2 regions of the Pseudonocardia sp. UM4_GMWB1 genome follow, and region 2 is predicted to be linked to the other one. Evidence: predicted binding sites of a transcription regulator. Region 2 holds the regulator's gene; the other holds the start of a gene.

Region 1 (7,747 bases), 930 kb from region 2:
ACGACGACGTCGGGCCCCGACGCCGCGGCCGCTGGCACCTGCCCGTGCCGGGCGTCGGCCATCCGCGCCCCGGTCCGGGCGTGGTTGTCCAGCCGGACCGAGCCGGGGTGGTCGGGATCGTCGAGGGCGTCGCGCAGCAACGGGCCGAACCCACGCCAGCCTCCGCCGGGCAGGGGGTCACCCAGTCCGACGGCGGTGGAGTCGCCCAGCAGGACGAGGTGCCGGACGGGCCGCCCGGTCGCGTGCGGTACGGCGACGGGGCGGACGGGGCGGAGGACCGGATCGACGACGGACGGGCGCGCGGTCATCGGGGACACGCCGACACGATCACCGCCGCAGCCACCGTTCCCGTGTGCAACCGGTGACGGGTCCCGTACCGCCGTGGGAACTCTCGGGGCGGGTCCCTACCACTCGCCCCCGCGGAAGGCGGGGAACAGCGGCAGCGTCGACGACGCGTCCGGGAAACGGGTGTCGAGCGCGGTCACCACGGCCTCGGCCAGCGCGGCCGTGCCGGGCCGGGCGGTCGCCTCCGCGGTGACACCGAGGCCCCGCCAGTAGTGCCGCAGCGCCGTGGACATCCGCGGGGACCGGCCGGCGTCGGGACCGATCGGGCCGTCGCGCTCGGGCACCCGCGGCAGCAGCTGCCAGGTCGACCACCACACCCACAGCACCTGGGCGTCGGCGAGGCGCGACTCCAGCAGCTCGGGGTCGTCCAGCTCGGGCCACACCGGCGCGACCTCGGCCCGCCAGGCGTCGAGCATGGCGTCGGCGACGGCGTCGGGCAGGGCGAAGCTCGACGAGCAGCCGGGGAACGGCACCCGCACGTAGGCGGCGTCGAGGACGACGTCGCGGAAGCAGCCCCACTCGAAGTCGACGAACCGCACCCCTCGGCTGGTGACCAGGTTGTTGTCCGGGCAGGTGTCGGACGGGCTGAACGCGCGGAACCCGGTGCCGCCGAGCAGGCGCACCCCGCCCTGGGCCTCGAACAGCGCCATCTCCGGCACCTCGACGCCGAGGATCTCGACCAGCAGCTCCGGCAGCCCGGCCAGCGCGGCGCGGGCCTGGTCGGCGACCGGGTCCCGGCGGGCCTTCTCCCCCAGCCGGCGCAGCAGCGCCCCGAAGTCACCTTCCCGCCCGGCGGTCGCGGCCTGCATCCGGCCCAGGCCGCGGGCCCAGCCGAGCAGGCAGGTCCGGGCGGCCTGGGCGTCCGGGGCGAACAGCTTGTCGGCCAGGGTCAGGCTGCGGCCGAGGTCCTCCAGCACGAGCAGCCGCTGCTCCGGGTCGTGCGCGATGATCACCGGGCTGGGCCGGACGTCGCTGGGCAGCGCGGTGAACAGCTGGCAGGACGCGACCTCGTAGCGGAACGGGTCCGACGCCAGGTCCGTGCCGTCCTCGGGTGGAGCGTAGTGCTTCACGACGACGCTGCGCCGGTCGGAGAACGGGTTCTTCGCCATCCGGGCCCGGGCGACGACGGAGCGGCCGCTGCCGCCGAGGTCCTCGGGCTCGAACAGCTCGACCTCCGAGCCCGCCCGCCGCGACAGCAACCGCGCGGCCCCGGCCACCGCCGCGACCGCGCCGGGAGTCGACTGCGGATCGGTCATCGAAGGGGACCCTACCCTTCGGAGAGCGCGCGGTCCGCGCCCCGACGACGCGATCCGCGACGGGTGAGCACCAGCACCGCGGCCGCCGCATCGATGGCGCCCACCACGTCGGCCTCGACCAGGTCACCGGCCGGGTACACCGCCACCCCGGGGTGGACCACCAGGTGGCCCACCCCGGGTTGGGCGTCGAGGACGCTGCGGACCTTCGACCGTCCGCCCGGGTGGGCAGACCACCCGCAGGTGCAGCGCCTACGCGGCCGGGCCGGGCTTCTCCGGGGCACCGCCGCCGGTCTCCCCGGGGCGGCCGGGCGCCGACCCGCCGGGCGCGGGCGCCGTCGGCTTCGCGTCGACGCCCGCCTCCTTGCGCTGCGCGGCGGTGATCGGCGCGGGGGCCTGGGTGAGCGGGTCGAACCCGCCGCCGGTCTTCGGGAACGCGATGACCTCGCGGATCGAGTCGACGCCGGCGAGCAGCGCGGTGATCCGGTCCCAGCCGAACGCGATCCCGCCGTGCGGCGGCGGACCGAACGAGAAGGCGTCGAGCAGGAAGCCGAACTTCTCCTGTGCCTCCTCCGCGGACAGGCCCATGATCTCGAAGACCCGCTTCTGCACGTCGGCCGAGTGGATACGGATCGAGCCGCCGCCGATCTCGTTGCCGTTGCAGACGATGTCGTAGGCGTAGGCCAGGGCGTTGCCCGGGTCCTTCTCGAAGGTGTCGATCCACTCCGGGGTCGGAGAGGTGAACGCGTGGTGCAGCGCGGTCCACGCACCGCCGCCGACGGCGACGTCGTCGGTGTCGGCGGCCGACTCGAACAGCGGCGCGTCGACGATCCAGACGAACGACCAGGCCGAGGAGTCGATCGCACCGGTCCGCCGGGCGATCTCGCCCCGGGCCGCGCCCAGCAGCGCGCGGGCCTCGGTGGGCTTGCCGGCGGCGAAGAAGATGCAGTCGCCGGGGTGCGCGCCGACGGCCTCGGCCAGGCCGGACCGCTCGGCCTCGGACAGGTTCTTGACCACGGGGCCGCGCTCGTCGACCTGCCCGTCCTCACCGATCAGCACGTAGGCCAGGCCGCGGGCGCCGCGCTGCTTGGCCCACTCCTGCCAGCCGTCGAGCACCTTGCGGGGCTGCGACGCCCCGCCCGGCATGACGACCGCGCCGACATAGGGGTTCTGGAAGACCCGGAACCCGGTTCCCGCGAAGTACGACGTGAGCTCGGTGAGCTCGATGTCGAAGCGCAGGTCGGGCTTGTCCGAGCCGTAGCGGGCCATCGCCTCGGCGTAGGGCATCCGGCGGATCGGGGTCTCGATCTCGTACCCGACGAGGCGCCACAGCGCGGTGAGGACCTTCTCGGCGAGTGCGATGACGTCGTCCTGCTCGACGAAGCTCATCTCGATGTCGAGCTGGGTGAACTCCGGCTGGCGGTCGGCGCGGAAGTCCTCGTCGCGGTAGCAGCGCGCGATCTGGTAGTACCGCTCCAGCCCGCCGACCATGAGCAGCTGTTTGAACAGCTGCGGGCTCTGCGGCAGCGCGTACCAGGAGCCGGGGCGCAGCCGCGCCGGGACGACGAAGTCGCGCGCGCCCTCGGGGGTGGACCGGGTCAGGGTCGGCGTCTCGACCTCGATGAAGTCCTCCGCGGCCAGCACGTCGCGGGCGGCCTTGTTCACGTCGCTGCGCAGCTTCATCGCCGCGGCGGGCCCGGAACGACGCAGGTCGAGGTAGCGGTGGGAGAGCCGGATCTCCTCGCCGACGCCGGTGTGCTCGTCGATCGGGAACGGCAGCGGCGCCGACTCCGACAGGACGGTCAGCTCGGTGACCGTGACCTCGATGTCGCCGGTCGGCAGGTCGGAGTTCTCGTTGCCCGCGGGCCGGCGGACGACCTCGCCGACGACCTGGATGCAGAACTCGGAGCGCAGCCGGTGGGCCCGCTCGGCCATCTCGCCCTCGCGGAACACGACCTGGGCCGATCCGGAGCGGTCCCGCAGGTCGATGAAGATCACGCCGCCGTGATCGCGGCGGCGGGCCACCCATCCGGCGAGGGTCACGGTCTGGCCGGCGTTCTCGGCACGCAGCGTGCCGACGGGGTGGGTTCGCATCACGGCGGTCAAGGCTATCGGCATCCCCCGGGCCGTCTGCCACCAGGTTTCCGGCGGGTTCTCAGAGCAGGCTCAGCTGCCCGTCCCCGGGCTCCGCAGCCCGCGGCGACGCGACCGGCTGCCGGGTCCACCCCGGGTCGCGCGGGTTCGGCTCGGGCCGGTCCAGGCCGTGCCGGGCCAGCAGCGGGGCGACCCGCCGGGCCAGGGTCCCGCGGTAGTCCCGGGTGGCGTAGGCCCCGCCGCGGTAGAGCCGCTCGTAGCGCGGCAGCAGCGCGGGGTGGGTCCGCCCCAGCCAGGCCAGGAACCACTCCCGGGCCCCGGGACGCAGGTGCAGGGCGAGCACCGTGGCCCGGCTCGCCCCGGCGGCGGCGATCTCCGCCAGCAGGGCGTCGAGGGCTTCGGTGGAGTCGGTCAGCCACGGCAGCACCGGGGCCACCATGACCCCGCAGGGCAGGCCGGCGTCGGTGATCCGCCGGACGAGGTCGAGGCGGGCCCGCGGGCTCGGGGTGCCCGGCTCGAGGTGCGACTGCAGCTCCCGGTCCAGCAGCGCGATCGACACCCCGGTGCCGACGCGGACGTCGGCGTTCGCGGCCGCGAGCTGCGGCAGGTCCCGGCCCAGCACGGTGCCCTTGGTGAGGACGGAGAACGGCGTGCCGGAGCGGGCCAGCGCGGTGATCACCCCGGGCATCAGCCGGTAGCGGCCCTCCGCCCGCTGGTAGGGGTCGGTGTTGGTGCCCATCGCGACGTGCTCGCGCCGCCACGACGGCCGGGCCAGCTCCCGCTCCAGCACCCGCGCGACGTTCACCTTGACCACGATCTGGGAGTCGAAGTCCGCGCCCGCGTCGAGGTCGAGGTAGGTGTGGGTGTTGCGGGCGAAGCAGTTGTGGCTGACCACCCCGGCGGCGACGAAGTCCCCCGTACCGGTGGTGATGTCGACCATCGGGCGGAGGGTGCCGGTGTCGCGGACCGCCACGACCCGCGGCGCTCCCCCGGGCGGCTCCTCGACACGGGCACCGCCGACGTCGCGCACCCGGGCCACGGCCGGGTCGGTCACCGCGACCAGCCGCAGCTGCTCGGCGACCCCGCCCAGCACCCGCAGCGCCCGCACCCCGGGCCGGGCCGACGGCTCGGAGGCCACGCGGAACCCGAGCCGGCGCAGCGCGTCGACGCAGGCCCGGGCGAGCTCCTCGTCGCCGGGCACGATCCGCAGCACCCCGGCGGAGACCTCACCACAGGCGTCGACGATCCCGCCGACGAAACCGGCCGTCCAGCCGCGGGCGGGCCGCTGCGGCCAGGCCGCCGGCGACGGGGCGGGCGCCGCGAGCATCCCGGCGGCCACGAGCGCCGGCCGTGCGGTCAGCAGATGGTGGGCGCGGGCGAGCGCCTCCAGCTCGACCCAGCCGGTCGGGAACGGCTCGGCCCGCACCCGGCCGCGCACCGCGTCGGCCCGGACCAACCCGCAGAGCCAGCCCTCGGCGTATCCGTCGGGCCGGGCCCCGCCCGGGACCGCGGCGGCACCGGGCCCGACCAGCGCCGTCTCCGGGCCCAGGTGCGGCCGGTCCGCGGAGGCCCGGCAGCGCCCCGGGCGCACGTGCGCCCAGCCGGAGGTGGTGAGGAAGCGGTGCTCGGCGGAGGTGACGAGCCGCGTGCCGTCGTCGAGGGTCACCTCCTGGGCGCGGCGCCGCGTCGACCAGCGCGCGAGCACCGGGGTGCGGACGAAGCGGCGCCGACCGCCGCCGTCGGCGACGGTGCCGACCACCTCGTCACCCGGGCGCAGCTCCCCGATCGGCCGCGACCGGCCGTCCGCGGTGAGCACCGGGGTCTCCGGGACGAGGCAGTAGGTGCACGCGTGCGAGCAGCCGCGGTAGGGGTTGACCGTCCAGCCGAACGGCACCGGCGACGACGACGGCACCCGGTTCAGCACCGAGCGCGCCTCGACCTCGTGGAACACCGTGTCCGCGAACCCCGGCGTGCGCACCGAGCGCAGCAACCCCCGCATCCCCGGCAGCGCCGTCGCGTTCCCGACACCGTCCGCCCCGACCTGCTGTCCGTTCCATCGCACCGAGTCAGTCGAACACAAGTTCGAACGCCGGACAACCGGTCGTCGCCGGGCGGTCGCGTCCGGGCGAACGGCAGCCCGCAGGTCGAAGATCGTTTGCAAGGATGCGGAGGTGCCCCCGCCTCCGCCCGTCCCGCGCGACCCGTCCGCCCCCGACGGCGGGCGTCCCGCCGCCCCGCGGACGGGTGGGCGGCGGCGCGCCGAGGACCGACCCCCGGGCGCCTCGGGCGGGCACCGGCTCCCGGGTGGCGAACCGGCGCGGCACCGGGCCCGCCACGCTCCGGCCCCGCGCCGTCCGGCCCCCGTGGAGAACCGCCCCGGGTCCGCACCGGCGGGCGGCGCGGCGGCGGACCCCGCCGACGGCGCCGAGACCGGTCCGATCCCCCACCCCGGGCACCCGGGCGGCTGGGGCGACTGCCCCGGCCAGGCCGACCTCGATGCCACACCCGGCCCGCCGGCCCCGCCCGCCCCCGGCCGGGGACACGGGCACGGGCACGGACACGGCGCCGCGTCCCCGGCCGGGCGACGGGTGCGCAGGCTGCTGGTCGCCCTGCTCGTGCCGTGCGTACTCGCGACGCTCGCCGGGGTGGCCCTGCTGTGGCCGGGGGCGACCCCGGTCCCGGAGATCCCACCCACCCAGCAGGTGCACGGCACGGTCACCGCGGTGCAGGTCGCGGACTGCTCCCCCGGCGCCGGGGACCGTCGCTGCACCGGGGTGACGGTCGCGCTGTCCGACGGGCCGCGCGCCGGGCGGGACCTGGTGCAGCTGGTGCCGAACGAGCCGTCGACGCCGCGGTTCGCGGTGGGCGACCCGGTCACGCTGTCCTGGTCGGGCGCGAACCCCGACGACGCGGGCTCCTACCAGCTCGTGGACTTCCAGCGCGGCGCCCCGCTGGGGTGGCTGGCGGCGGCGTTCGCGCTGGCCGTCGTGGTGCTCGGGCGGCTGCGCGGGTTCGCGGCACTGGTCGGCCTGGCGCTGAGCTTCGTGGTCCTCCTGTGGTTCGTGCTGCCGGCGATCCTGTCCGGCGGCTCGCCGCTCGCGGTCGCCGTCACCGGCGCCTGCCTGATCATGTTCGTGGTGCTGTACCTGACCCACGGGTTCACCGCGCGGACCTCGTGCGCGGTGCTCGGCACGCTGGCCTCGCTCGCCCTGATCGGGGTGCTGGGCTACCTGTTCACCGTCACCTCGCGGCTCACCGGGCTCGACGACACCACCGCCACGCTGATCGGCACGCTCGGCCCCGGGGTACCGATCGACCCGCGCGGCCTGGTGCTGGCCGGACTGGTGATCGGCGCGCTCGGGGCGCTCGACGACGTCACCGTCACCCAGGCCTCCGCGGTGTGGGAGCTGGGCGCGGCGAACCCCGAGCTGGGTGTGCGCGAGCTGTTCGCGGCCGGGATGCGGATCGGGCGCGACCACGTCGCGTCCGCGGTGAACACCCTGGTGCTGGCCTACGCCGGCGCCGCGCTCCCGCTGCTGCTGCTGTTCACGGTGGCGGCGGGCGGCGTGACCCAGGTGCTCACCAGCCAGGACGTGGCGACCGAGATCGTGCGGACCCTGGTGGGCAGCATCGGGCTGGTCGCCGCCGTCCCGGTGACGACCGGGCTGGCCGCACTCGTCGTCGGCCGGCGCTGAGTCCCGGTCCGGCGACCTATCCGGCGGGCTGGAGCACGAAGTCGTAGCGGGCCTCGTACCAGGGCACCTCGCTGTGCCCGCCGTCCGGTGTGGGGCCGGGCTCGCGGCGGGTGAAGCCGACGACGAGTTCGCGCTTGACCCCGAACACGACGTCGGAGTCGAGGAACTCGGCGCCCTCCCGGAACAGGTGGGTGATCAGCGGCTCGTAGCCGGGCACGGCCAGCAGGAAGTGGATGTGGGCGGGCCGCATCGGGCTGATGTCGGTGCGCGAGACGAGGTCGCCGACGGGCCCGTCCATCGGGATGGCGTAGCCGAGCGGGGCGATGGTGCGCAGGCAGTAGCCGCCGTCGTCGCCGGTGG
Region 2 (7,747 bases):
GACGAACTCCTCGATGTCGGGGTGGTCGACGTCGAGGACGACCATCTTCGCCGCGCGCCGCGTGGCGCCGCCGGACTTGATGGTGCCCGCGGAGGCGTCGGCACCGCGCATGAACGAGACCGGGCCCGAGGCGGTGCCGCCGGAGGACAGCAACTCCTTCGACGAGCGGATGCGCGAGAGGTTCAGGCCGGCACCGGAGCCGCCCTTGAAGATCAGGCCCTCCTCGCGGTACCAGTTCAGGATCGACTCCATGGTGTCGTCGACCGAGAGGATGAAGCAGGCGCTGACCTGCTGCGGGCTGGCGGTCCCGACGTTGAACCACACCGGTGAGTTGAAACTGAACACCTGGTGGATCAGCATCCAGGTCAGCTCGTGGTCGAAGATCTCGGCGTCGCCGTCGGTGGCGAAGTAGCCGTGCTCGAGACCGGCCCGCTTGTAGGTGCCGACGACCCGCTCGACGAGCTGCTTGAGGCTGGACTCGCGGGTGTCCGAGCCCACCGCGCCGCGGAAGTACTTGCTGGTGACGATGTTGGTGGCGTTGACCGACCAGCTGCGCGGGAACTCGACGCCGCGCTGCTCGAAGTTGACGGTGCCGTCGCGCCAGTTCGTCATGACGACGTCGCGGCGCTCCCACTCCACCTCCTCGTAGGGGTGGACCCCTTCGGTGGTGAAGACACGCTGCACGGTCAGGCCGGGCGCGCGCTTGGCACCGGTCTTCCCGCGGCCACGCGACGGCTTGGCCGCCGCGCTGTCACCGGTGTCTGTCGTCGGGCCCCCGACGGTCTCGGTCATGAACTGCCTCCGCACATCCGACGCTTCTCCGCCCGCACGCTGGGGTGCGCGGACGGCTCTCTTCCCGGTACGACCGGCGACGACGACGCGCCGCTCAGCCGCCCGGGTGGTGACCGGCCTCGTCGTCGGCTGCTTCCCCGGCAGCCGCCGAACGCAGGTCGGCGATCTCCTTCTCGAAGTCCTCGATGGAGGAGAAGGACCGATAGACACTCGCGAACCGCAGGTACGCGACCTCGTCGAGCTCACGCAGCGGCCCGAGGATCGCCAGCCCGACCTCGTGGCTGGGAAGCTCCGCCGCCCCGCGCGCCCGCACCGTCTCCTCGACCCGGTGAGCGAGCTGTTGCAGGTCGTCCTCGTCGACCGGCCGGCCCTGGCACGCCCGCCGAACCCCGCCGACGACCTTCTGCCGGCTGAAGGGCTCGGTCACCCCGCTGCGCTTGACGACGGCGAGCACGGCCTCCTCGACCGTGGTGAACCGTCGTCCGCACGAGGTGCAGGACCGGCGCCGGCGGGTACAGGTCCCGTCGTCGGCGGTCCGGGAGTCGATCACGCGGGAGTCCGGGTGTCGGCAGAACGGGCAGCGCATGGACGCTCACACCCCTCTTCCGTGACGTTCCGGAAACTCTCCGCAGCAATCTGTCCCCCCAAGCTGTGGCGGAACGACACCAATGTAACCCCTACATCTAGGGGTACGCCATCCCGGGCCCGGTGCCACGCCGAGCTTCGCCCGATCGGGATCCGAGCCTCGCACACCACGTTCCGCGACCGGTCCGTCGCCGACGATCATGCAGCGGGGCATCGGCGCTGGTGGCGCGGAGAAACGTCGCGGGCAGCGCCGCCCGTCGCGCCGGAGGGACCGCGACCGGCGGCCACCCGATGCGGGGACACGCCCTGCGGACGCGCCCGGCGGCACGTCGCCGACTCCCCCGGCGACATCCCGGCGACCACGTCCGACACCCGCGCACCACCCCCGTGCACGCCGTCACCCGATGCGCCGCCGACACCGCGTCCGGCGCTCCGCACCGTCACCACCTCGGGCCGCCCGCAGCGCACAACCGTGCGCACCACGGGGTGCGGCGTCGCGCTGCGCGGCGCCGGCCGACGTCAGCGCACGGCGCCGATCGACGGCACGGCCGCCGCGGGGGCGTTCCAGCCCGCCGCCGCGTCGCCCAGCAGCCCGAGCGCCACCACCGCGGTCGTCGCGCACAGCAGGGCCGCGACCCCGGCGAGGAACCGCTCCAGGCGCCCGCCGGCGCGGCTGCGGGCCGGGCGCGGCCGCGCCGGGACCAGGCAGCGCCGGGACGGCGGACGGACGGTACGCGGTGCCGGCACGGCCACCGACCGGGGACGGGGCGGCGCCACGGCCGGCGCGGGCCGCGTCAGGGTCGATGCGGGCCGCGTCAGGGTCGCCGTCGCACTCGGGGCCGGGTCCGCGGTGGTGCAGCGGGGCGTCCGGACCGCGAGATTCGGACCGCCGGCGGGACCGGACACCGGGACACCGGCCCCTCGGGCACCGGACGCCGGAGCGCGCCGGGAACGGGCGGCGGGATGACGGGCCACCGACTCGGCCAGTGCGCGCTCGTGCGCCCCGTGGGCCGCCCACCGGTGGGCCGCGCGCGCGGCGGCCGACGGGCCGGCACCGGCCACACCGGCGAGACCGTCGGCGGCCCGCACCCGCTCCCGGGCGGCGCGCCGGGCGCGCGAGGTGGGGGTGCCGGGCGCCGGGGCGCCGGTCAGGCAGCCGACCGCGCCGTGGTCGCGGATCCGCTCGTCGAGCTCTCGCATGGTTCCTCCTGCCGTCGGACCGCCCGTCCCCCGGGCGGGTCTCGTCTCCCCCGCTCCCGACCGGCCCTTCCCCGAGCCCGGTCGAACGGGCGTACGAGCGGTGTAGCACCCGACACCGACAACGACCGCGTTCCCGCAGGCCCTCCCCCGTGCCGGGGACGTTCTCAGCGTGGTGCGGCGGCCGCGGGCGGCCCGGCCGGGCCGTGGGTGGCGACCGCGACGTCGGCGAGCACCCCGAGCGCGACGACCGCGGCCGCCGAGGCGAGCAGGACACCCGATGCGCCCACCGCACGGCGCACGACGCCCGGCGCCCGGCCGGGCCGCACTCCGTCGGTCGTGGTGCGCACCGCGACCCGCCCGATGACCGTCACGTCCCCGATGACCGCCGAACCCACGATCGCCACCCCCGCTGCCGTTCCCGCTGCCGGTCGCCCCCGCGCGGCCGGACGGCGACGCGGACCGCGTCCGATCGAACCCGCGTTCGATCGAACGCCTGTGCGATGTTGTACCACCGCGGCCCGACGGAATCCACGACACGCCCCGGGCGACTTCGAACGCATGTTTGGCGAACGGGATCGTGGCGGCTAGGGTCGTCGCCGTAAGTACCCCGAGGAGGCGAATGCGATGGCAGCGGACGACACCGGACACGGTGGTCCCGGCGTGACCGGCACCGCCGCGGACCGGGGATCCGCGAAGGTCCGGGAGTTCCCCGACCCCGCGGCCGACACCCGCGGCCTGACCCCGCGGCAGAAGAAGGTCCTGGCCGTCATCCGGGACTGGGTGGACCGGTACGGCTACCCGCCCAGCGTCCGCGAGATCGGTGACGCGGTGGGCCTCACGTCCACCTCGTCGGTGCACCACCAGCTCCGCACCCTGGAGCGCAAGGGCTTCCTCCGGCGCGACCCGAACCGCACCCGCGCGGTCGACGTCCGCAGCCCGGAGCAGATCGCCGGTACCGACGGGGCGGACTCCGACACCGACACCGCCGATCTGCGTTCCGCGCGGCCGGCGCCGGCGTTCGTGCCGCTCATCGGCGACATCGCCGCCGGTGGCCCGATCCTGGCCGAGCAGGCCGTGCAGGACGTGTTCCCGCTGCCGCGCGAGATCGTCGGCGAGGGCACGCTGTTCCTGCTCAACGTCAAGGGCGACTCGATGGTCGACGCCGCGATCACCGACGGCGACTGGGTCGTCGTGCGCCAGCAGCCGGTGGCCGAGCAGGGCGAGGTCGTGGCCGCGATGATCGACGGTGAGGCGACCGTGAAGACGTTCCGCCGCAAGGACGGGCACATCTGGCTGATGCCCGCGAACGACGCCTACGACCCGATCCCGGGTGACGACGCGTCGATCCTGGGCCGCGTCGTGGCGGTCCTGCGCCGCCTCTGACCGCCTCGGACGGCGCCCCGGGCCCCGCGATCAGCGGGACCGGCGGCGCCGTCCGTGCAGGGACATCGCGACGGCGCCGGCGATCAGCAGCGCCCCGAGCGCCGCGGCCCCGCCCGCGGCAGGCAGCCACGACGGGTACGTGCGGTACTCCGGCACCTCGGCGGGCTGAGGGACGACCGGTGCCTGCGGAACGGTCGCCGCGGTCACCGCGCCCGGGACGACCGTGATCGCCGCCGCGGTCAGGCTCCGCGCCTCGCTCCCGGAGTGCAGCGCGCCCCGGCCGTCCGGGGCGACCGCCTCGCCCTGGGCCTCTCCCGGCAACGGCACCGGAAGCGGTGCCCCGTCCAGGGCCGCGACCAGCGCGTCGGCCGTCGCCGGTCCGCCGGCGGGCAGCGGGAACACCCAGGCGTCGGTGTAGGTCCGCAGCACGGCGGCGCGCCCGCCGTCGGCCCCGGCCGGCGAGACCCCGCCGCCGGTGACCGTGCGCGCCCCGGCGGCCCCGAGCGGCCCGCCGCCGGTGCCGGACCAGGGCAGCACGACCTGTGCCACCCGGCGCAGCTCCACCGGGTCCCCGCCGTCGTGCAGCGGCGCGGCGGCCCGGTAGACCCCGGCGGCCCCGGTGGTCTTGTCGACCAGCAAGGGCACGCCGTCGTCGCCGACCAGCAGTGCCTCGACGTCGCGCGGACCGTCGGGGTAGACGAGGTCGTGCACCCGTGGCGGCCCGGCCGGGGGCAGCACGACGAGCCGGACCGAGCCGCGCCGCGCCCCGTTGTCGCCGGTGTCGGCGAGCCACAGCTCCCCGCCCGGTCCGAGGCCGAGGTCCTCGACGTCGGTGACCGGGACGTCGGCCTGCCGGGTCCCGGTGACCGCACAGCCGACGGGGTCCAGGGTGAACGCCCGCGCGGTCCCGCCGCCGTCGACGATGGTGTGGTAACGCTGCGGGGCGGCGCCGGGCGGGCCCTCGGCGACCAGCCCGGACAGCTCCGCCAGCCGCGGGTCGCCGATCGAGCAGGCCGGGATCGCCCCGGGCGGCGACGCGGCCGCACCCGTGAGCGCACCGGTCAGGCAGAGGACCGTGGCCAGGCGGCGGGCCACGATCCCGGGGCCCGGCCGCCCGGCCGGTGGGACGCTCAGTGGCCCGCCGCCGTCGCCGGCAGGTCGGTGCCGGCCCCCGTCGGCAGGGCCGAGCCCGCCACCGCGAACGGCAGCACCGCGGTGCCCAGTTCGGGCTTCACCCGCGCCCGGATCCGGGTGCCGTCGGCGGTGTGTTCCTCGGCGAGGATCTCGCCGTCGTCGTGCAGCCGCGCGACCAGCGCACCCTCGGTGTAGGGCAGCAGGAGGTCGACCTCGTACTCCGGGCGCGGCAGTCGCTCGGCGATGCGCTCCCGGAGCCGGCGGATCCCGTCACCGCTGTGCGCGGAGACGAACACCGCGTCCGGCTGGGCGTGCCGCAGCCGGGCCAGCGCGAGGTCACCGGCCGCATCGGTCTTGTTGATCACGAGCAGCTCGGGCGGCATCGTGTCGCCCGCAGCCTCACCGACCTCGACGAGCACCTGGCGGACCGCGGCGATCTGGTCGTCGGGCAGCGGGTCGGACCCGTCGACGACGTGCACCAGCAGGTCGGCCCGGGCGGCCTCCTCCAGCGTGGAGCGGAACGCCTCGACGAGCTGGTGCGGCAGGTGCCGCACGAACCCGACGGTGTCGGTGAGGGTGTACTCGTGCCCGTCGGGCGTCTGCGCCTTGCGGGTGGTCGGGTCCAGCGTCGCGAACAGCGCGTCCTGCACCAGCACGCCGGCGTCGGTGAGCTGGTTGAGCAGGCTCGACTTGCCCGCGTTGGTGTAGCCGACGATCGCGACCGACGGGATCTCGTTGCGGCGACGGCTGCCGCGCTGGGTCTCGCGGACCTGGCGCATCGCACCGATCTCGCGGCGCAGCTTCGACATGCGCGCGCGGATCCGGCGCCGGTCCAGCTCGATCTTCGTCTCACCGGGGCCACGGCCACCGATACCGACACCGCCCGCGGCGCGGCCACCGACCTGCCGGGACAGCGCCTCACCCCAGCCGCGCAGCCGCGGCAGCAGGTAGGACAGCTGCGCGAGCTCGACCTGGGCCTTGCCGTCCCGCGAACGGGCGTGCTGGGCGAAGATGTCGAGGATCAGCGCGGTCCGGTCGATGACCTTGACCTTGAGCCGCTCCTCCAGCTGGCGGAGCTGACCGGGTGACAGCTCGCCGTCGCAGATCACGGTGTCGGCGCCGGTGGCGCGGACGGTTCCGAGCAGCTCCTCGACCTTGCCGGAGCCGATGAACGTGGCCGGGTCCGGGCTGGAGCGGCGCTGGACGAGGCCGTCCATCACCTCGGAACCGGCGGTCTCGGCGAGGCGGGCCAGCTCGGTCATCGAGTTCTCGGCCTGCTCGGCCGTGCCCTCGGTCCAGACGCCGACGAGCACGACCCGCTCCAGCTGGAGCTTGCGGTACTCGACCTCGGTGATGTCGGTGAGCTCGGTGGACAGCCCGTGGATCCGGCGCAGCGACGTGCGCTCCTCCAGGTCGAGCTCGCCACCCGTCGGAACCGGGTTCGACGCGGAGGGGGTCACGGAGGGGTGCGTGTGGGCATCAGTCATCTTGACCCCATCCTCCCACGTCGCGGGGCCCGTGTCCGCCCGGATTCGCGACGCTCAGGCGGGCGCGTCCCACCACGCCCGGTCCAGCTCCCCGGACGCGAGCAGTACGGCCGGGCCGTGCAGCGTCGTGGGCCCGGTCCGTTCGTCGGTACCCGCCTCCACCGTCACCCGCAGCAGCCCGCCCGGGACGGTGACCTGCACGTCGCCGGCGGAGTGCCCGGCGTGCCGCAGCGCGGCGACGGCGGCGGCGACGGTCCCGGTGCCGCAGGAGCGGGTCTCCCCCACGCCGCGCTCGTGCACCCGCATCCGGATGTGGCCGCCGTCGGCGGGACCGTCCAGCGGGGTCAGGAACTCGACGTTCACCCCGTTCGGGAACAGCGCCGGGTCGAACGAGGGCGCACGGGTCAGGTCGAGGGTGTCCGGGTCGGCCGCGGTGACGCAGGCCAGGTGCGGGTTGCCGACGTCGAGGGCGATGCCGTCGAAACGCGCGTCGCCGCTGGTGGCGACCGACGCGGGGCCGACGCCGACCGTGCCGAGCCCGACCGAGACCCCGTCCGGCCCGACCGCGGTGTCGAGCACCCCGTTCCGGGTGCCGACCGGCCCGCCGGTGGCCCAGCCGCACTCGTGCAGGTAGCGGGCGAACACGCGCAGGCCGTTGCCGCACATCTCGGCGAGCGAGCCGTCGGCGTTGCGGTAGTCCATGAACCACTCGACGCCGTCGGCCGGCTCACCGACGCCGGGCTCCCCGGCGAGCTCCGTCCAGCGCACGACCCGCAGCACACCGTCCGCGCCGAGGCCGCGGCGGCGGTCGCACAGCGCGGCGACGCGGGCCGGGGTGAGGTCGAGCGCGGCGTCCGGGTCGGGCAGCACCACGAAGTCGTTCTGCGTGCCGTGCCCCTTGCTGAACGCGATACCGCCGGTCATGCCACCAGCCTACGAGCGAGCACCGCGCGCGCCGAGGCCACCAGGTCCGGGTCGGCGCCGTCGAGCCAGTGGATGCGGCGGTCGCGGCGGAACCAGGAGCGCTGGCGGCGCACGAACCGCCGGGTCGCCCGGACCGTCTCCTCCCGGACACCGGCGAGGTCGGGGTGGGCCGGGTCGCGGTCGAGGGCCTCGATCACCTGCCGGTAGCCCAGCGCGCGGGACGCGGTGCGGCCCTGCGCCAG

The links. The regulator LexA, encoded in region 2, represses DNA repair genes until DNA is damaged. The targets are predictions, from matches to a motif close to CGAACACGTGTTCG.
Region 1: DMP15_RS14585 (intein-containing Rv2578c family radical SAM protein) is a predicted target of LexA. The motif match lies at 5,764-5,777, and genes of this name have one in related genera.

The regions. Positions count from the first base shown of each region.
Region 1 is NZ_QJPN01000001.1:3,045,192-3,052,938, reverse strand. It holds gene DMP15_RS14605 (SGNH/GDSL hydrolase family protein) at 1-308, opposite strand, end outside; gene DMP15_RS14600 (hypothetical protein) at 405-1,601, opposite strand; gene DMP15_RS14595 (hypothetical protein) at 1,613-1,762, opposite strand; gene aspS (aspartate--tRNA ligase) at 1,851-3,695, opposite strand; gene DMP15_RS14585 (intein-containing Rv2578c family radical SAM protein) at 3,754-5,754, opposite strand; gene DMP15_RS14580 (YibE/F family protein) at 5,864-7,387, shown strand; gene DMP15_RS14575 (dioxygenase family protein) at 7,404-7,747, opposite strand, start outside.
Region 2 is NZ_QJPN01000001.1:2,112,191-2,119,937, reverse strand. It holds gene DMP15_RS10330 (vitamin B12-dependent ribonucleotide reductase) at 1-792, opposite strand, end outside; gene nrdR (transcriptional regulator NrdR) at 887-1,378, opposite strand; gene DMP15_RS10320 (hypothetical protein) at 1,897-2,577, opposite strand; gene DMP15_RS10315 (hypothetical protein) at 2,742-2,972, opposite strand; gene lexA (transcriptional repressor LexA) at 3,202-3,960, shown strand; gene DMP15_RS10305 (hypothetical protein) at 3,991-5,055, opposite strand; gene hflX (GTPase HflX) at 5,091-6,581, opposite strand; gene dapF (diaminopimelate epimerase) at 6,636-7,505, opposite strand; gene miaA (tRNA (adenosine(37)-N6)-dimethylallyltransferase MiaA) at 7,502-7,747, opposite strand, start outside.